3 regions of the Paraburkholderia sp. EG287B genome follow, and region 3 is predicted to be linked to each of the others. Evidence: riboswitches for the same ligand, from Rfam matches in the RefSeq annotation. Region 3 holds a riboswitch; each other region holds the start of a gene.
The links. A riboswitch is a leader RNA that binds a small molecule or an ion and turns the genes downstream of it on or off. The one in region 3 is predicted to bind manganese.
Positions count from the first base shown of each region.

Region 1: it holds a riboswitch for manganese, as region 3 does, so the genes downstream of both, AB4Y40_RS34420 (TMEM165/GDT1 family protein) here and AB4Y40_RS17300 (sodium:calcium antiporter) in region 3, are expected to answer to the same signal.
Region 2: it holds a riboswitch for manganese, as region 3 does, so the genes downstream of both, AB4Y40_RS05270 (TMEM165/GDT1 family protein) here and AB4Y40_RS17300 (sodium:calcium antiporter) in region 3, are expected to answer to the same signal.

Region 1 is NZ_JBFRCG010000023.1:51,496-58,012, reverse strand. Features, by position in the region: gene AB4Y40_RS34420 (TMEM165/GDT1 family protein) at 229-816, opposite strand; yybP-ykoY riboswitch at 834-1,009, opposite strand; gene AB4Y40_RS34415 (metal/formaldehyde-sensitive transcriptional repressor) at 1,111-1,386, shown strand; gene dmeF (CDF family Co(II)/Ni(II) efflux transporter DmeF) at 1,394-2,689, shown strand; gene AB4Y40_RS34405 (DUF1289 domain-containing protein) at 2,693-2,893, shown strand; gene AB4Y40_RS34400 (hypothetical protein) at 2,906-3,901, opposite strand; gene AB4Y40_RS34395 (MFS transporter) at 3,946-5,187, opposite strand; gene AB4Y40_RS34390 (superoxide dismutase) at 5,234-5,968, opposite strand; gene AB4Y40_RS34385 (chromate transporter) at 6,000-6,517, opposite strand, start outside.
Region 2 is NZ_JBFRCG010000002.1:556,423-562,939, forward strand. Features, by position in the region: gene guaD (guanine deaminase) at 1-1,290, shown strand, start outside; yybP-ykoY riboswitch at 1,328-1,521, shown strand; gene AB4Y40_RS05270 (TMEM165/GDT1 family protein) at 1,576-2,148, shown strand; gene AB4Y40_RS05275 (DUF4136 domain-containing protein) at 2,232-2,930, opposite strand; gene pepN (aminopeptidase N) at 3,294-5,984, shown strand; gene AB4Y40_RS05285 (class 1 fructose-bisphosphatase) at 6,250-6,517, shown strand, end outside.
Region 3 is NZ_JBFRCG010000009.1:32,957-39,473, forward strand. Features, by position in the region: gene AB4Y40_RS17295 (HPP family protein) at 1-660, shown strand, start outside; gene AB4Y40_RS17300 (sodium:calcium antiporter) at 679-1,677, opposite strand; yybP-ykoY riboswitch at 1,855-1,958, opposite strand; gene AB4Y40_RS17305 (porin) at 2,031-3,074, opposite strand; gene AB4Y40_RS17310 (class I SAM-dependent methyltransferase) at 3,380-4,063, shown strand; gene AB4Y40_RS17315 (VOC family protein) at 4,111-4,509, shown strand; gene ugpB (sn-glycerol-3-phosphate ABC transporter substrate-binding protein UgpB) at 4,724-6,070, shown strand; gene AB4Y40_RS17325 (acyl-CoA dehydrogenase) at 6,188-6,517, opposite strand, start outside.

The sequences.
Region 1 (6,517 bases), on a different contig from region 3:
AGGAACGAGGCGGATTGCCTCATTCGCCAACATAAAACCGCGTAACCGGCCTCTCCCTGCCCTCCAGCGTCGGACCGGAGCCCCTACCGCGCGAGCGGTTTAGTCCTGCGGCCAGATTCGGACATCCATCCTATCCAATGATGTGCCGCTCGAACGACAAAATGTCCTTCGGAAGCGGTCACTCAACAGCGAATGTGCAGTCCTCGTCAGGACATGCGCTCCGGCCGCTTAGAACAGCGGATGTGCCTCGGGATACAGCGCCGTTCTGAGTGCAAAGCCCCCCAGAACCACAAAAATTATGGCGGCCACCACGTGTACAGCCTTGGTCGGTAACCGGTCGGCAAACTTGTGCCCAAGGTAAATGACCGGGACGTTGGCGAGCATCATGCCCAGTGTCGTTCCTGCAACGACCCAAAAAAATTCGTGAAAGCGGGCCGCGAGGGCAACCGTCACCACCTGCGTCTTGTCGCCCATTTCCGCTAGAAAAAACGTCACCACGGTCGTACCGAACACGCCCATGTGCCCCTTCGTAACGGCATCGGCCTCGTCAAGCTTGTCAGGAATCAGAATCCAGATGGCCATCAGCGCGAACGACGCGACAACGGCCCAGTTCATGACATGGGGATTGATGACGTTTGCGAGCCACGCTCCCAGCGCGCCCGAAAATCCGTGATTGACCAGCGTCGCCACGAAGACGCCGAGCACGATCGGAATGGGCTTGCGATAACGGGCAGCGAGAACGAGGGAGAGGAGTTGCGTCTTGTCGCCGATTTCAGCGAGTGCGACCACGCTGGTCGATACGAGGAAGGATTCCATTGGGTTTGTTGTTCCGGGCCGCGCAGTCAACACGCGATGACACACACCCCCGCGACCCGGCCAGGTAGGGATGCACGTCATCGGTCTTGCCAGGCTTGCGCTGCACACGCCATGTCGCCAGTTAGCGGACAAGTATGTTGACGTGCGCCTCCAGACATCGCGCCTGGAGCGGCTACTCCCCGAAGAGTGGCGCGATTATAAAAGCATCGCGCCGGCTCCTGCAAGGATATTTTAGTATACCCCTCCACCCTATTTTGCTAATATACCCCCCTACGCTATAACTGGAGGCGGAGCATGAGCCATACGATTCGCGAAAAACAGAAACTGCTCAACCGGGTACGCCGCATCAAGGGACAGGTCGAGGCCATCGAGCGTGCGCTCGAGGAAGAGCGCGGTTGCATGGACGTGCTGCAGCTCATTACGAGTAGCCGTGGCGCAATGAACGGCCTGCTCGCGGTGGTTCTTGAAGACCATATCCGTACGCACCTCGTCGACGCAGAGCCGCACGACGACGAGCACGGCAGCGGCACCGAGCAACTGATCGAGGTAGTGCACAGCTACTTCAAGTGAGAGAAACATGAGTCAATTCGAGAACGCCGCTTTCGGGGCGGGACACGATCACATCTTTCTGGGCGCAGCCCACGAAGAGAACGAGCGCAGAACCTGGATGGTGATCGCGCTGTGCAGCGCGATGATGGTGGCCGAAATTGTCGGCGGCAGTCTTTTTGGCTCGCTCGCACTCGTCGCCGATGGACTCCACATGTCGACGCACGCCGGCGCAATGCTGATCGCTGCTTTGGCGTATACCTACGCACGCCGGCACGCGGCCGACCCGCGCTTCGTATTCGGGACCGGCAAGCTCGGAGACCTCGCAGGCTTTACCAGCGCCATCGTGCTCGCGATGATTGCGCTGCTGATTGGGTACGAGGCCGTTTCGCGCTTTCTCTCGCCGGTGCCGATCCACTTCGGCCAGGCGATCCCCATCGCGGTGCTTGGCCTGCTGGTCAATCTGGCGAGCGTCTGGCTGCTGAGCGGCGACCATCACGGGCACAGCCACGGACATAGTCACGGGCACGCTCATGGCCACGCGCATGGGCATGAAGGCGACCACGGCCACGAAGAAGAGGTGCAACGCATCTTCGGTAGCGCCGGCGTCTTTGCCGTTTCGATCTTCGAAGATGGCGTGCCGCCCGTCTTCCGTATCAAGCCGGAAACGGCTGCTTCGAATCTTGGCGCCGATGCTGTTTCAGTGACGACAATCCGCCCCGATGGGGCGCAGCAAACCTTCGCATTTATCGATCGCGGCGGCTATCTCGAGTCGAAGGACGACATTCCCGAGCCGCATGCCTTCAAGGCCGTCGTCCGCCTGCCTGATGACGAGCATTCAATCGAGTTCGAAGAACACGAGCACGATCACGACGACGCGCAGGCTGCCGCGAACCGCGACCACAACATCCGCTCAGCCTACATTCACGTGATTGCAGACGCTGCAGTTTCCGTGCTGGCCATCATCGGCCTGTTGCTGGCCCGCGCGTTTGGCTGGGTCTGGATGGACCCGCTTGCAGGCATAGTTGGCGCGCTCGTCATCGCAAACTGGTCGTGGGGTCTCATGCGCGATACGGGTGGCATCCTGCTCGACGTGAACACGGACCGCCGCATGGCCGAGAACGTCCGCCACGTCATCGAAGACAACGGCGACACCGTGCTTGACCTGCATGTGTGGCGCGTAGGCCCAGGGCACATGAGCGCTGTCGTTTCGGTCGCCACAGGTGAAGCACAGCGCAACCCGGGTTTCTATCACGCGGCGCTCAAGCGGTTCAAGGGACTGTCGCATGTGACGGTCGAAGTGAATCCCAATCGGGCCGTAGCCTGAGCCATGGCAGTCAAATCTCCCTGCATCGACCTGTGCGCGTTCGATGGCAAGACCGGGCTCTGCACCGGCTGCTACCGGACGCGAGAGGAAGCCCGCAGCTGGAAAAAAATGACGGACCACAGGCGTCATCAGATCCTCAATGAAAAATCCCGGCGGCAGTCAAAGCTGACACGTGAAGCGCCGCAAGCGTCGAAACAGGACTGACCAGGCGCGCCCCTATCGCGGTGCCATGATCCGCAGGACGGGATGCCCGCCGACGTCCTTCAGCGGAAAGTACGACCGGTGCGTCGCCGCATCGAGACTGACAACGTGTGCATTCGGTCCCACGCGCCCGTCGCCAATCTTCGACACACGGGACGCGTCGACGCTGAACATCGACACGACGCCTGCCTCGCCAGCCACGAAGACCGTGTGCAATGCGGGATCGAACGCGATGACATCCGGCTCGCCGCCGACATCGAACGCCGAGACAACCTTCATCGAACGCATGTCGAGCACCAGCAGGCGCGCGTTGTCCTCACAGGCAATGAGCGCAAGGCGTAGTTCCGGGACAATCAGCAGTCCGTGATTGCCTTTCGCGCCAGGCAGATCGGTACGGGAGACAATCGTATTGGCTGCCGGATCGATCTCCACCAGTTGTCGCCTCGTCTGCACGTTGACAAAGATGTGTCGCGAAACCGGATCGTATTGCGAATTGCCCACTTCCCCGTCGAGCGGTATCGTCGCGATCCGCCGGTTGCCCGGGACATCAATTACTGTCTCGGTTTCTCCCGTCTCATCCGAGACGTAGAGCCTGCGCGCATCGGGCGCATACGACATGCCGTCCGGATAGATGCCGCCGGGCACCCGGGCAATTATTTTCAGCGTGCGCTCGTCGATTGCGACAACCTCGTTTGTGCCGGTCGCGGACGCATACACCCGGGACAGTTCCGGCACCACGAGCACGCCATGCACGGCGGAGATACCCGGTATGCGCGCAACAACGCGCGACGCGACTGTATCGAACACCACAACTTCGCTGTCACCCAGGTGAGCGATGAACAGCAGATGCCTGTCAGGGTCATAGCTTTCATAATCGAATCGTGACACTCGCCCAGGCAGTGGAACATCCTCGACGTGCTTCAGTGGCAGATTGCCAGTTACTGCGTCATCCGCTCCATGTGCGACGCAACCAGCGACGCTACCGGCCACAGTCAAGATTGCGAAAAGCATGCCGAAGAGCCGTGCGACGAAGCGACGGAGTGCGTTGGTGCGATTCACGACGATCCTCTATCTAACCTGATATGACGGGAAGCGGCGAGCACCGCGAGATCGTAGGCAATCTTGAGCACGCCACACGCTATCAGTGGTGCGCCGAGCCATCCGGCTCCCAGCAGCCCACCGGCGATTGTCGGCGCTACCGCCGCCGCAAGGCTGCGCGGCACCGCCGTAAAGCTCGCTGCCGCCGGTCGTTCGGGTGGTGTCACCACCGCCATTACATAGGCACTCCGGGTCGGCACATCGAGCTGCGACAGCGCACTGCGCACAAGCAAAAGGACCAGGGTCAGTGGTAGCGTCGGCGTGAAGGCGGCGGCGATCAGGCAGGCGCTTGACGGAATGTGTGTGAACACCATCGTGTTGAGCAGGCCGATCCTGCGGGCAATCGGTGCGGCGGCCAGTTGCGAGCCTGCACTGAGCAGCCCGGACCAGAAAAAGAACTGTCCTGCTGACGCGAGCGAAAGGCCAAAGCGCTGGATCAGCCACAGCGTGAGCAGCGAGTTCACGAGCAAACCTCCCGCAAACGCGTCGACGCTGAACAGCAGCGCGAGCCGCGTGACGATCGCGCGCGACGGGCCGAGCGGCGCCCGGGCAGTTGCCGCGTGCGCCGTACGCTTTGGTAGCCGGAGATACAGGAGGAAAACGACGAAGCCCGTGATTGCGTAGACGATGAACATCGCGCGCATGACGACGAGTGCGGAAAAGCCGGAATGGACTGCAACCCAGTCCGGTAATCCGGCGAGCAGCGCGCCTAGTGCAGCCGAAAGCCCACCCGCGAGGCTGTAGCGGGCGAAGAGCGCGGTTCGGACGTCGCCCCGCGCGGATTCGGCGAGACATGTGTGCTCAAGCGGCAGAAACAGGCTGACGTCACCCGAACTCGGGTTGAGCGTGCCGACAAACGCCACTACGAGCAGCGGCCAAAGTGACGACAGGAATCCAAACGCCAGGCCGGTTGCTGCCATCAGGGCCGCAGCGAAGAGCAGCAGCGCGCGCTGCGGGTAACGGCCACTCATCAAGCCGACAGCGATCGTCGCGACGGCAGAGCCCAGCAGTGTGGCGGTGCCGATCAGGCCAACCGTGAGCTTCCCGAAACCAAGCGACAGCAGATACGCGGGCAGCAGTACGGCAACGAAGCCGTCGCAGATCCCGCGCAGACTCCGTGCTACGAGCAGCAGCCACGCGCTCCGGTCCACGCCCGCCGGAGGAAGCAGGATTGAGAGTGGCGCCCGGGCAGCAGTCATTTCAGTACCCGCGTATTCGCCTCGACGTCGTGCCAGGCGCGTGCATTCACACCGTCGCGCGTGACGGCATCGCGGCTTGAAGTCTCATTGCAGCGTTATCCCAGTTGATGATGCTGAAAAGTTGGTTGACGTACTCATTGCGGCGGTTCTGATACTTCAGGTAGTAGGCATGCTCGAAAACGTCGAGAACCAGGATCGGCTGGATGCCCCACGCCGTGAGTTTCTGGTGGTTCTCGCACTGGAGGATCATGAGCTTTCCGGTCGCAGGCAGGTATCCAACGACGCCCCAGCCTGACGCTTCAGTGGCAATCGTCGCTGCCATGAGCTGGGTCCTGAACTTCTCGTATGAGCCGAAGTTGGTGTCGATCGCTTTTGCCAGATCGCCCTTCGGCTCGCCGCCCTTGCCCGATATGCTCGTCCAGTAGATGGTGTGGAGGATGTGGCTCGACAACTGAAAGGCCAGCTCCTTCGTATGAAACTTCACCAGCGCGAAATCGTTCGTTTCCCGCGCCTTGGCCAGCGCTTCTTCGGCCTTGTTTGCCGCAGCGGCGGCTGGCTTGTGGTGAAAGTTGTAATGGAGTTCAACCGTGCGGGCATCAATGGCCGGTTCGAGTGCGTCATAGGCGAATGGCAGCGGCGCCGCCGCATACTTGCCATCCGCATTGACGAGTCTGTCGACATAGCCGGGAACGCTGGCCGCGTGGACCATTTGCGCCCGGGACAGCATCATTCCTGCACCGACTGCGGCGGTATCGTGCAGAAAGGTACGTCGCGACTTCATATGCATTCCTCGCAGTTGTCCCGCACGCGGGTTACCAGGCGTACAGATGGAGAAGCGGATAGAGCACAAGGCCGATCAGGGCGGCTGCGACGACGATCACGGGCTCTGGAAGTTTCCTGAAGCGCCACAGCAGCAGCACGGCTGCGAGTGCGATCAGCGCGGTTGGCCAGTCGATGACCGAACGTCTGGCAATGACGACGACCGAACCGGTAATTGCCCCTACGGCAGCAGCCGTAATGCCATCGACAACCGCCTTCACAGCAGGCAGCCGCCCATACTTCTTGAAGTACGGTGCGGGCAACACAGTGAACAGGTAGCACGGCAGAAACGTTCCGAGCGCGGCAACGCAGGCACCGGCCAGTCCCGCAACCAGATAGCCGATGAAACCTACGGTGATGACAACCGGCCCCGGCGTAATCATCGCGACGGCGACCGCATCAACGAACTGTTTGTCGTTGAGCCAGTGGTGCTCGGTCACGACGCCGCCGTAGAGAAACGGCACGATCGCCAGACCCGAGCCGAACACGAACGCACCCGCCTTCGTGAAGA
Region 2 (6,517 bases), on a different contig from region 3:
CGCGCAAAACTGTTGACGTTCACCGGCGACCCTGCGCAATCGTCCGACGCCGCTGTCTTTGACGAAGACGGCGTCGTGATCGTCGAAGACGGCCACGTGGTCGCCTCGGGCGCGTGGTCCGCGCTCAAGTCGCGCGTCGATGAAAACGCGACGGTCCACAATCTGCGCGACAAGCTGATCGTGCCTGGCTTCATCGACACGCACATCCACTATCCGCAGACTGACATGATCGCCTCGCCCGCGCCGGGTCTGCTGCCGTGGCTGAACACGTACACGTTCCCGACCGAGCGCGGCTTCGAAAACGAAGCGGTGGCGCAGGACACGGCGCGCTTTTTCGTCGACGAGCTGCTCGCCTGCGGCACGACCACGGCGCTCGTGTACTGCACCGTGCACAAGCAGTCCGCCGACGCGCTCTTTACCGCGAGCGAAGCGAAGAACCTGCGCATGGTCGCGGGCAAGGTGCTGATGGACCGCCATTGCCCCGAGTTCCTGCGCGACACGCCGCAAACGGGCTACGACGACAGCGCCGAGTTGATCGAGCGCTGGCACAACCGCGGGCGCCAGATGTACGCGCTCACGCCGCGCTTCGCGCCCACTTCGACCGAGGCGCAGCTCGAAGCGTGCGGCGCGCTCGCGAAGGCGCATGGCGACATCTTCATCCAGAGCCACGTGGCCGAGAACCCGGACGAGGTGAAGTGGGTCAAGGAACTGTTCCCGGGCCATCGCAGCTACCTCGACGTGTACGATCACTACGGACTCCTGCGCAAGCGGGCCGTGTACGGCCACTGCATCTGGCTCGACGATGAAGACCGCCGCCGCATGGCAGATACGGGCACGGTCGCGGCGCACTGCCCGACCTCGAACCTGTTCCTCGGCAGCGGCCTGTTCGACTTCGACAAGGCCGGCGAATCGTCGATGCCGGTGACGCTCGCCACCGACGTGGGCGGCGGCACCTCGTTCTCCATGCTGCAAACCATGAACGAGGCGCACAAGGTCGCGCGCATGGGCGGCCACCACCTCACGGCCACGCGCATGTTCTGGCTGGCGACAGCGGGCGCGGCGCAGGCGCTCGATCTCGCCGACAAGATCGGCACGCTCGCGCCCGGCAGCGAAGCGGACTTCGTCGTGCTCGACGCGCAGGCCACGCCGCTGCTCGCGCGGCGCACGGCACGCGCCGAATCGTTGGAAGAATTGCTGTTCGCGCTCGCCCTGCTCGGCGACGACCGCGCCGTGTTCGAGACCTACGCGGCAGGCAAGCGCGTGCACAGCCGCGCCGGCACGCGCCGCTGAAAGCCCCGCCCAGCGCGGGGTTGCAGGCAAAAGCGCGATACTATGATCCGCGCTTCATTGGGGAGTAGCCGCCTCGCATCGCGCCGCAGCGCCGGTCTTCGGATCCGGGGCTTGCCGCGCGCGAATTCGCGGGGGCGTCCGTCAACAGACCTGGCTTGTACGGCCATGGCGGACGCGGCCTTTGTCCCGGGCCTGGCGAGACCGATGACCCATGTCCGCCGCAACAGGGCCCGGCGGTTCGTGGGTCGTCGCTCGCAGACACACGGCCCGAGGATCCATCAGAACGTGAACCAAGCCTTCCTGGTCTCGGCCGGCGCAGTCGCGCTCGCCGAAATCGGCGACAAGACGCAGTTGCTCTCGCTCGTGCTCGCGGCGCGCTACCGCAGACCGCTGCCGATCATCCTCGGCGTGCTCGTCGCGACGCTCGTCAATCACTCGGGCGCGGGCGCGCTCGGCACGTGGCTCGGCGCGTTCGTGACGCCTGGCGTCATGCGCTGGGCGCTCGCCGCCTCGTTCGTCGCCATGGGGCTCTGGATCCTCGTACCGGACAAGCTCGATGAAGGCGAGGCGAACGTGAACCGCTCGCAGCTCGGCGTGTTCGGCGCCACGGTGGTGACCTTCTTTCTAGCGGAAATGGGCGACAAAACGCAGATCGCGACCGTGGCGCTCGCCGCGCGCTTTCACGACTTCTTCGGCGTGGTGGCGGGCACGACGCTCGGCATGATGATCGCCAATGTGCCCGCGATCCTGCTCGGCGACCGCTTCGCCCACAAGCTGCCGACGAAACTCGTGCATGCCGTTGCGGCGGTGCTGTTCGTCGTACTCGGCGTGCTCGCGATTCTGGGCGTGGGGTTCTGACGTGCCGTCGCGCATGGCATAAAAAAACGCGCCGGACAGAAGTTCCGACGCGTCGCCTGGTGGGCGGGCACGACGATGCGTGCCTATTTCGCCGGCGCGTTCCCCGTCGCGGCCGCACTGCCCTGCCCCGCACCCGCCGGAGCCGCAGCTGTCTCGTTCGGCGCGCCGCCATTCTTGCCGACCGGAATCTTGACCTCCGTGACCGTGCCGTTGGCCAGCGGGAAATTCCCCAGCGCGCTCTGCACGAGAAAGGGCATCACGCGTACGAGCGAGGGATCGTCGCCCGAAGTGCGCGCCTGCACGTTATAGACCTCCTTGCCGCTCGCCTTTTCCGTGATGCGAATCGCGAGCGCATGCGAATACACGGGATAGCTCTGGTTCACGTAGGCGGGCTGATAAGGTCCCCATGCGCCCCACGGGTTCCACGGCCCCCAGTACGGGCCCGGCCAGGGGTTGTAGAACACGGGCTGCGCGACCGTCACCGTGTCGGTGCGGCTGCCGTAGGCGAGGCCCACGAGATAGCGCGCCTGCGGCTCGGCCACGAGGCGGAATGCGTGCATGGCGAGCCCGTTGGCGACGAACTGCTCGTAGGTGCTCTGCTCGATGCTCTGGTTCTGCTCGGGGCTGCGTTTGAACGCGAAGGTGCGCGTGGCGTCACTGCCGCCGTCCCATGCGGAGAAGGCGGTCACCTGGCTCGTCACGTAGGTCGTGCAGCCGGAGAGCGTGAGGGCGAGCGCCGCCAGCATCAGGAGGGCGCGGCGGGTCCATCTGTCGTGCATCATGGTCTTCTCGTAGCAGGGTTGCTTCAGTTGGAAAAGTGCAGTCGTGGGGGCCGCTCTCTCCGATACGATCTTTGCGCCGCGCTTATTCCGTGTCCGATCCGTGCGCATTCCACGCCGGTCGTGTCCTGTTTTGCGTTCAGCCAGCTGCGCGGCAGGGCCTGATCATACTGACTCGTGGCGCGGCGCGAAAGTTCGGCGACCGGGCCCCGACGGACAAAGCGGCCCGAGCCTTTGTACAATGGGGCGATCCGCCGCGCTCCCGCGACGGCAGGCAGCGCCCGGCGGGCGCACACGCCGCCGCGGCCGGCCCATTCGATCCACACCGATCGATCCACCCCGATCCGACACGCCCCTATCCAGACCATGTCCGATACCGCCACGCCCACCGTGATCCGCCGCGAAGACTACGCGCCGCCCGCGTTTCTGATCGATACCGTCGACCTCGAATTCGACCTCGTGCCCGAGCGCACGATCGTCAAGAGCACGTTGCGCGTGCGTCGCAATCCCGACGCGCAACCCACCTCGCACCTCGAACTCATGGGCGAGCAGCTCGAATTCATCGGCGCGGCGATCGACGGCAAGCCTTACGCGAATGTCCGCGCGCACGAACACGGGCTCACGATCGAGAACGTGCCCGAGGCCTTCGAGCTCACGCTCACCGGCGCGTGCGCGCCCGCCGCCAACACCACGCTCTCGGGCCTGTACGTGTCGAGCGGCAACTTCTTTACGCAGTGCGAGGCCGAAGGGTTTCGCCGCATCACCTGGTTCCTCGACCGGCCCGACGTGATGGCGACCTACACGGTCACGCTGCGCGCCGACAAGACCGCGTACCCGGTGCTGCTCTCGAACGGCAACCTGATCGCCGAAGGCGAGCTGCCCGATGGCCGTCACTATGCGAAATGGGAAGACCCGTTCCGCAAGCCGAGCTATCTGTTCGCGCTCGTGGCGGGCAAGCTCGTGGCGCTGGAAGAGCGCATCCAGAGCGGCTCGGGCAAGGAAAAGCTGCTGCAGGTCTGGGTCGAGCCGCACGATCTCGACAAGACGCGCCACGCGATGGACTCGCTCATCCACTCGATCCACTGGGACGAACAGCGCTTTGGCCTCGAACTCGATCTCGACCGCTTCATGATCGTCGCCGTGAGCGACTTCAACATGGGCGCGATGGAGAACAAGGGGCTCAACATCTTCAATACGAAGTACGTGCTCGCGAATCCGGAAACGGCCACCGATGTCGACTTCGCCAACATCGAGGCCGTGGTCGGCCACGAGTACTTCCACAACTGGACCGGCAACCGCGTGACCTGCCGCGACTGGTTCCAGCTGAGCCTGAAGGAAGGCCTCACGGTGTTCCGCGACCAGGAGTTCTCGGCGGCGATGTCGGGCGGCGACGAGAACGAGGCGGCGCGCGCGACCAAACGCATCGAAGACGTGCGCGTGCTGCGCCAGATGCAGTTCGCCGAAGACGCAGGCCCGATGGCACATCCGGTGCGCCCCGAGAGCTACGTCGAGATCAACAACTTCTACACGATGACCGTCTACGAAAAAGGCGCGGAAGTCGTGCGGATGTATCAGACGCTGCTCGGACGCGACGGCTTCCGCAAGGGCATGGACCTGTACTTCCAGCGCCACGACGGCCAGGCCGTGACCTGCAACGACTTCCGCGCCGCGATGGCCGACGCCAACGGCCGCGACCTCGCGCAATTCGAACGCTGGTATAGCCAGGCGGGCACGCCGCGCGTGAGCGTGAGCACGAGCTACGACGAAGGCACGCGCTGCTACAGCGTGACGCTCACGCAGGGCTACGCCAACGGCTCGCCCGCCGCGCGCGAAACGCAGAAGGGCCCGCTGCACATTCCGTTTGCAATCGGCCTGATCGGCGCGGACGGCGCGGACCTGCCGCTGCGCCTCGAAGGCGAAGCCGCCGCGCACGGCACGACGCGCGTGCTGGAGCTGACCGACACGCAGCAGACCTTCACGTTCGCCGACGTGATGGCCAAGCCCCTGCCCTCGCTGCTGCGCAACTTCTCGGCGCCGGTCATCGTCGACTACGACTACGGCAACGACGAACTCGCGTTCCTGCTCGCGCACGACAGCGATGCGTTCAATCGCTGGGAAGCGGGCCAGCGCCTCGCCACGCGGGAACTGCTCGCGCTCGCCGGACGCGCCGCCGCGGGCCAGCCGCTCGAAATCAACGACGCGCTCGTCGATGCGTTCCGCCGCGTGCTGACCGACGAATCGCTCTCGCCGTCGTTCCGCGAGCTGGCGCTCATGCTGCCCTCGGAAACGTATCTCGCCGAGCAGATGACCGAATCCGATCCGGCCGCCGTGCATGCCGCGCGCCAGTTCGTGCGCAAGCAACTGGCAACGGCGCTGCAAGGTGAATGGCTCGCCGCCTATGAGCGCAATATCACGCCGGGCGCGTACGAGCCGACGCCCGAGGCGGCTGGGCACCGCGGCTTGAAGAACCTCGCGCTCTCGTATCTCTCGGACCTCGACGACTCCGCGCAAGCGGTGCGGCTCGCCACGGCGCAATACGACGCCGCGAACAACATGACCGACCGTTCGGCGGCGCTCTCGGCGCTGTTGAACGTGCAGGCGGCCACGGGCGGCGACGTCGCTCGCCGCGCGCTCGAAGACTTCTACGTACGCTTCGAGAAGGAACCGCTCGTGATCGACAAGTGGTTCGCGCTGCAAGCCACGCAACGGGGCACGGCGCAACGCCCGACCATCGAGACGGTGCGCGCGCTCATGGGCCACCCGGCGTTCAACATCAAGAATCCGAACCGCGCACGCTCGCTGATCTTCAGCTTCTGCGCAGCGAACCCCGCGCAGTTCCATGCCGCCGACGGCTCGGGCTACGCATTCTGGGCCGACCAGGTGATCGCGCTCGACGCGCTCAATCCGCAGGTCGCGGCGCGCCTCGCCCGCAATCTCGAACTGTGGCGCCGCTTCACGCCCGCGCTGCGTGACGCGATGCGCACGGCGCTCGAGCGCGTCGCCGCTGAGGCCAAATCGCGCGACGTACGCGAGATCGTCGAAAAAGCGCTGGCTTGATCAGACGAAACCGGACGAAGCGGCACACCACGCGCGGCGCCTGAGCAGCGCCGCGCGGCGACCCATGAACCGGCCGGCGCGCCGGTTTTTTTGCGCATTTTTTTCACGATTATTTTGGCGGTGCGCCGCGACCGGGCACCGCGCCCAAAGCCGCGCCAGCCAACCCGGCCGGGCCCCGGCGCTTTATTTTGCGCGGCTGTGCGGCGGGCGGTCACAGTCGAGCGGGTAGAATTGCGACATCCCTAAGCGTATCCGGAGTACTGCAATGGCTTTGCAACGTCGCACCACCCTCACCAAGTACCTGATCGAGCAGCAGCGCCAGCACAGCAACCTGCCCGCCGACCTGCGTCTCCTGATCGAAGTCGTCGCGCGCGCGTGCAAGGCGATCAGCTTCAACGTCAGCAAGGGCGCGCTCGGTGACGCCCTCGGCACGGCCGGCAGCGAGAACGTCCAGGGCGAAGTGCAGAAGAACCTCGACATCCTCTCGAACGAGATCCTGCTCGACGCCAACGAATGGGGCGGCAACCTCGCCG
Region 3 (6,517 bases):
CTCGGCTTTCACTTCGTGCTCGCGCCGATCGTGTTCCAGTCCTTTGCGTTGCTCAGTGCGGCGCTCGCCTTCCACGCGCTGACCGGGCACCGCTATCCGCGCGCAGCGTTTCGTCCCACGCCGGAAGCCGCTGCCGCGCCGCTCGCCGCGCTCTCGCAACATCTGCTCGAGCCGCTGGATTTTCCGCAAAAGTCGTTCGAACAACTAACTTGTGAGGAAATCATGTCGATTGGCTGTCCCGCCGTGCCAGCGACCATGGGCGCGCGGGCGGCGCACGAGATGTTCCGCCGCCACGGTGCTTCGACGCTGCCCGTGGTCGATGCGATGGATCGCGTGGTCGGCGTCGTCACGCATCACGCGCTCGGCGACCTCGCACCGGCGGCTGGCCTCAAGCGTATCTGGAACTCGCTGCGCCGCGCGGTGCTGCGCGAGTCGGCGCGCGTGGAAGAAACGGTGGAAGCCGTGATGGCGGCCGGCGTGCACGCGGTCCATCGGGCCACGCCGCTCGCGCATCTGGTACCGATCTTCATCGAGCACGCCTACCACGACATTCCGGTGATGGACGATGCGCGGCGGCTGGTCGGCGTGGTCAGGCATTCGGACATGATCCGCTGGCTCCATCACCACGCGGGCACCGCCCAGGCCGCCGCGGCAGCCTGAGCCTGGCGCCCGGCCGCGTCACACCACGAACAGCAACGCCGCGAACACCGCATAGAGCCAGCCGACATGCGTGAGCTGACGGCTGCGTACCTTCGGCGCACGAAACGCCCACTGCAGGAACAGGATGGCGACCATCGTCGTCACGGCCGCGAGAATCGAAGGCGTGCCGAGATGCCATGGCGTGAAGAAGAGGCCGAACGCCGTGGGAATAGTGGCCTGAATCATCATCGCGCCGCTGATGTTCGCCAGTGCCAGCCGCTCCTTGCCCTGGCGCACCCAGATGATCGCGTTCATGATCTCGGGCAGCTCGGTGGCGATCGGGCTGAACAACACGGCGGTCAACTGCGGGCTCAGGCCAAGCCACGGTCCCACGGCGCCGATCTGCTGCACGAACAGATGCGAGGCCGCGAAGATCACCGCGAGCGCGCCCAGCGTCTGCAGCAGAATCCACACCATGGCCGGATTGTCGTCGTGCGGGCGCAGCTTCAGCGGCTCGAGATCGGCTTCCACCTCGCCGCTATCTTCAGCGGAAAGCTCCTTCCAGCAGTAGAACGCGTAGGCCGAGAGAAACGCGATCCCCAGTATCGGCTTGAAGCTGAACACCACGAGCCCGAGCGCGATCTTCGCGACGAAGATCGCGAGGAACCAGAGCTGGTCGCGGCGCAGACGGCGCGTATTGACGTCGACGGTAGCCGCGCGCTCGCGGCCCACGCGCTTCGCCGTCGCAAGCAACGCGAAGCCCACCACGGCATAGGCGATCGTGCTGAGCGCGAGCGGCCCGCCAATCGCGGCGCCTACGCCAATTTCCTTGTGCGCGGGATCGCCGCCGAAAGCGACGGCAACGAGCGTGACCACGCTCTCGGGCAGCGCGGTGCCGAATGCGGCGAGGATCGTGCCGGTGGCGGTTTGCGTGACCTTGAGCTTGTGGCCGAGCCACTCGACGCTATTGACGAAGGTCTCGCAGGACAGGTAGATGATGCCGGCCGCGGCAACGAGCAAGGCGAACGTCAAGATCATGACGAACGCCCCGTGGCGTAAATGAGGGGGTGATGGGGGGCGAGACGAGTCATTGTTATTGCCGTGATGTGCGAGCCGGGCACCGAAACCATGACGTATCCCTTCGCCCGGCCCGGGTGAAAGGGAAAACGTCATAGGTCTCGTCAGGCCGCGCTATTGCAGCGATTCGCTGCAATGATCCGCAATACGGCTGCCGGCGCCATGGTGCAGGGGCACCAATTATGTTGACGGCGGCGCAACGCCAAAGCCGGCGTTGCAGACTACTCCCCTAAGACAGGGGGCGATTATAGCCGAAGTTCATGGCGGCGAGCGATTTCCAGCGTGCCCGCCGCGCGCGCCTCGCACAACGCGAATCAGAACTTGTGACGCAGCCCGACCATGACCATCGCCTGCTCGTCGTTGCTTGCATCGTTGCCGAAGTCGCCGAACGAGGCGACCGCGTTGACGAACTCGCCCGTATCGGCGTCGATCGTCTTGCCCGAAGCCTTCTGGTAGCCCGCGAGCGCGTAGATATCGGTGCGCTCCGAGAGGAAGTAGTCGCCGCCCAGGCTGAACTGGTTGTAGCTCGCGTCCACGCCGTTGCCGTGCCCCTTGGTGTAGTTGTAGCCGAAGCCCACGAGCGCGACCGGCGTGACCTGATAGTTGATGAACGCCTGGCCCGTGTTGAACTTCGTGTTGCTGTTCGCGCCGTACGCGCTCTGGTAGTTCGCGTACTCGACATTGCTGTACGCGAGGCCCGCCGTCACCGGCCCATACGTATAGTCGCCGGCCGCGCGAATGATCTGCAGCGAATTCGCGGAGACGAAGCCGCCCGTAATGGCGGCGGAATCCACGTTGACGTCGTTGTTCGGATTCAGGCCGTCGAACGTCGCGGCCGTGCCGCCGTTGCTGTTGGCCTTGAAATAGCCCGCGCCGAAGCCGAACGGACCATGGTTGTATGCGGCCGCCACGGCCCACGTCTGCCCCGCGCCGGTGCTGCCCGGCTGGCCGCCGAACGCGTACATCGCGCTCATCTGCAGGCCACCGAAGTTGGGGCTCGCATACTTGATCGAGTTGCTGGTGCGGTAGCTGTTGTCGTAGTTGTCCATGTCGCCGGGCGTGGCGAACGCGGAGCCGAATGCGCCGTCGTTGGTGAGCGGCTGCAGCAGGTCGATGAGCGGGTCGTACTGGCGGCCGAGCGTGACGCTGCCCGCAGTGCTCGAATTGAGGCCGACCATGGCCGTGCGGCCGAACAGGCGGCCGCCCTGGCCCTGCTTGCCGTTGTCGACGTTGAAACCGCTTTCGAGCTTGAAGATCGCCGAGAGGCCGTTGCCGAGGTCCTCGGTGCCGCGCAGGCCCCAGAGGTTCGGCGACATGTTGCCGGACATCATCTGGAACGTCCCGCCCGAGCCGCGCATCGCGGCAAGTCAACGTCGGCTCACACCATCTCATTCATGAAATCACGCATGCTTTCTTATGTGTTGCGCGCTGCTCTGTGCGCTACGGTCGCCGCTGCCTTCTCAGGATGCGCGAACCTGCATCCGCAGCCCAACGGTCCCGGGGATTGCGTCGGGCCGGCCGGCTTCTGCGTGCCGTTCTTCAGTTCGTAATTCGCGACACCGGTCCTCCTGCCGTCGAGTTGGCGCGCCGTTCCGGGTCTCCGGCGGCGCGCATAATACGCGTTTCGGTGGCACAACCACGATCTGCGTTGACAAGGAGACCCATGAGTCGCGATATCCGCACCGACGCCGAAGTCCTCGCATCATGGCAGCGCAACGCGACGCCTTGGATCGCGGCCGTGCGCGGTGGCGAGATCGCGAGCCGCCGGCTCGTGACGGACGCAGCGGTGCTCGACGCCGTGCTCGCGTGCGCGCCGCGCAGCGTGATCGATCTCGGCTGCGGCGAAGGCTGGCTCGCGCTGGCGCTCGCGCGCCGCGGCGTCGCCGTCACGGGCGTCGACGCGGTGCCCGAACTCGTGGAGTCTGCGCGCGCGGCGGGGCTCACGGACTGCCGCCTGCTAACCTACGAGCAGGTCGCGCAGGGCGCACTACCCTGCCGCGCCGATGCGGTGGTGTGCAACTTCTCGCTCATCGGCTCGACCAGTGTCGATGCTCTGCTGCGCGCGGTGCCCACGTTGCTGGCGCCGCAAGGCACGCTCATCGTGCAGACGCTGCATCCACTCGTGGCATGCGGCGACGAACCCTATGTCGACGGCTGGCGCGCCGGATCGTGGGCCGGATTCAGCAGTGCGTTTCGCGATGCGCCGCCGTGGTACTTTCGTACGCTCGAAAGCTGGATCGCCTTGCTCGACATGAGCGGCCTCGACTTGCGCGCGCTGCGCGAGCCGCTCGACCCGCGCAGCGGCAAGCCCGCTTCCGTGCTGTTCATGGCGCAACGGCGCGGCTGACACCGCCCCCGCGCGCCGCTGCAAACGAGGAGACAAAGACGATGGCGATGATTTCTCACGTGTACATCGGCGTGAACGATTTCGGGCAGGCATTCACGTTCTATTCCCCGCTCATGCAGGCGCTCGGCTTCGTGCTGAAATTCCGCGAGCCCGACTACCCGTGGGCGGGCTGGATGGAGCCGGGCGTGCCGCGGCCGCTCTTCCTCGTCGGCCGGCCGTGGGACGGCAACGCCGCGCAACCCGGAAACGGCCAGATGGTCGCGCTGCTCGCGCCTTCGCGCGCGGCAGTCGACGCCGCCTACGCCGCCGCGCTCGCGCACGGCGGCACCGACGAAGGCGCGCCCGGCCTGCGCCCGCACTATCACCCGAACTACTACGGCGCGTACTTTCGCGACCCCGAAGGCAACAAGCTCTGCGTCTGTTGCCACGATGCCGTGGACCATTGATACGCCGCGGCACGAGCCATCACACGGGCGTCCCAATCGCTGTGCTACCCTTGCGCTGCCTTGGGCCGAGGGTGCCGTGCGCGCGTGCGAGCGACCGCCGGCGGACGGCCCGATGTATCGAAGTCGAAAATCGAAGTCCTGAACCAAAGTCCCGCGCCGCGCCTCAACGCGCGCATGTGCAGGGACAACGATCAATAACAGGAAGAAGACCCAGATGAAAAAGCACGAGATACAACGCGCGGGTTCGCGCGGCCGCTTGCGCGCGCTGATCGCCGCCGTGGTGCTGGCAGGCGGCGCGCAAGCCGCGCATGCTGCCACGGAAATCCAGTTCTGGCATGCCATGGAGTCCCAGCTTGGCGAGCGCGTGAACGCGATCGCGGAGCAATTCAACGCGTCGCAGAGCGAATACAAGATCGTGCCCGTCTTCAAGGGCACCTACGACCAGACGCTCGCCGCCGGCATCGCGGCCTATCGCAGCGGCGATGCGCCCGCCATCCTGCAGGTGTACGAAGTCGGCACCGCCACGATGATGAACGCGAAGAAGGCCGTGCTGCCCGTGTACGACGTGATGAAGACCGCCGGCGTACCGCTCGACGAAAAGGCCTTCGTGCCGACCATCGCGAGCTACTACAGCGACGCGAAGACGGGCCATCTGGTGTCGATGCCGTTCAACAGCTCGACCCCCGTGCTTTACTACAATCGCGACGCCTTCAAGAAGGCCGGCCTGCCCGACGCGCCGCCGAAAACCTGGCCCGAAGTCGCCGAAGCGGCCGCGAAGCTCAAGGCCTCGGGCATGAGCTGCGGCTTCACCACCGGCTGGCAGGGCTGGATCCAGATCGAGAACTACAGCGCGTGGCAAGGCGCACCGATCGCGACGCGCAACAATGGCTTCGACGGCCTCGATGCGCAACTCGAAATCAACAAGCCGCTGCAGGTCGCGCACATCGCCTTCCTGCAGAACATGGCGAAGCAGGGCACCTTCACCTATGTGGGCCGCAAGGATGAAGCCACCGCGAAGTTCTATAGCGGCGACTGCGGCATCATGATGGGCTCGTCGGGCGCGCTGGCGAACGTACAGCAGTATGCGAAGTTCAAGTTCGGCACCGGCATGATGCCGTACGACCCGAGCGTGAAGGGCGCGCCGCAGAACGCCATCATCGGCGGGGCGAGCCTGTGGGTGCTGGGCGGCAAGAACCCCGAGGTCTACAAGGGCGTGGCGAAGTTCCTCGCGTACCTGAGCTCGCCGGCCGTGGCCGCGAAGTGGCATCAGGACACGGGCTATCTGCCGGTGACGAAGGCCGCGTACGAACTCACGCAGCAACAGGGCTTCTACGCGTCGCATCCGGGCGCCGACACGGCCACGAAACAGATGCTCAACAAGCCGCCGCTGCCGTGGACCAAGGGCCTGCGCCTTGGCAACATGCCGCAGATCCGCACGATCGTGGACGAGGAACTCGAACAGGTCTGGACGGGCGCGAAGACGCCGCAGCAGGCGCTCGATTCGGCCAACTCGCGCGGCAACGATCTGCTCAGGCGCTTCGAGCAGCAGGCGGCGAACTGACGGTCCAACGCATGTGATGTGATCCGATGCCTCGGGCGAGGTATCGGGCAGCGCCCCAAAAGGCCGACGCGAGTCCGGTCTTTTGGGGCGTTTTACTTTCGCTCTGTGATTGCGGCTTTAGAACCACGCGTCCTGCATGTCGAGCGTGGTGCGATCGAGCGAGGCGAGCAGATCGAACTGCGCGCCGGTTTTCGGCAACTCCCAGGCGAAGAAGTAGGCGGCGGCCGCGAGCTTGCCGCGATAGAAGTCCGCTTCCTCGCCGTGCGTTCCATTGGACGCGGCGAGTGCCGCGCGTGCCACGAGCGCCTGTTCGAGCCACACCCAGGCCAGCACCACGTGGCCGAACGCTTCCAGGTACACCGAAGCATTGGCGAGTGTCACCGCCGGGTCGCCTGCTGCCCACAACTGCCCCGTGACTTGCGTGAGCCGCTCGAGTGCGGCTGCGAG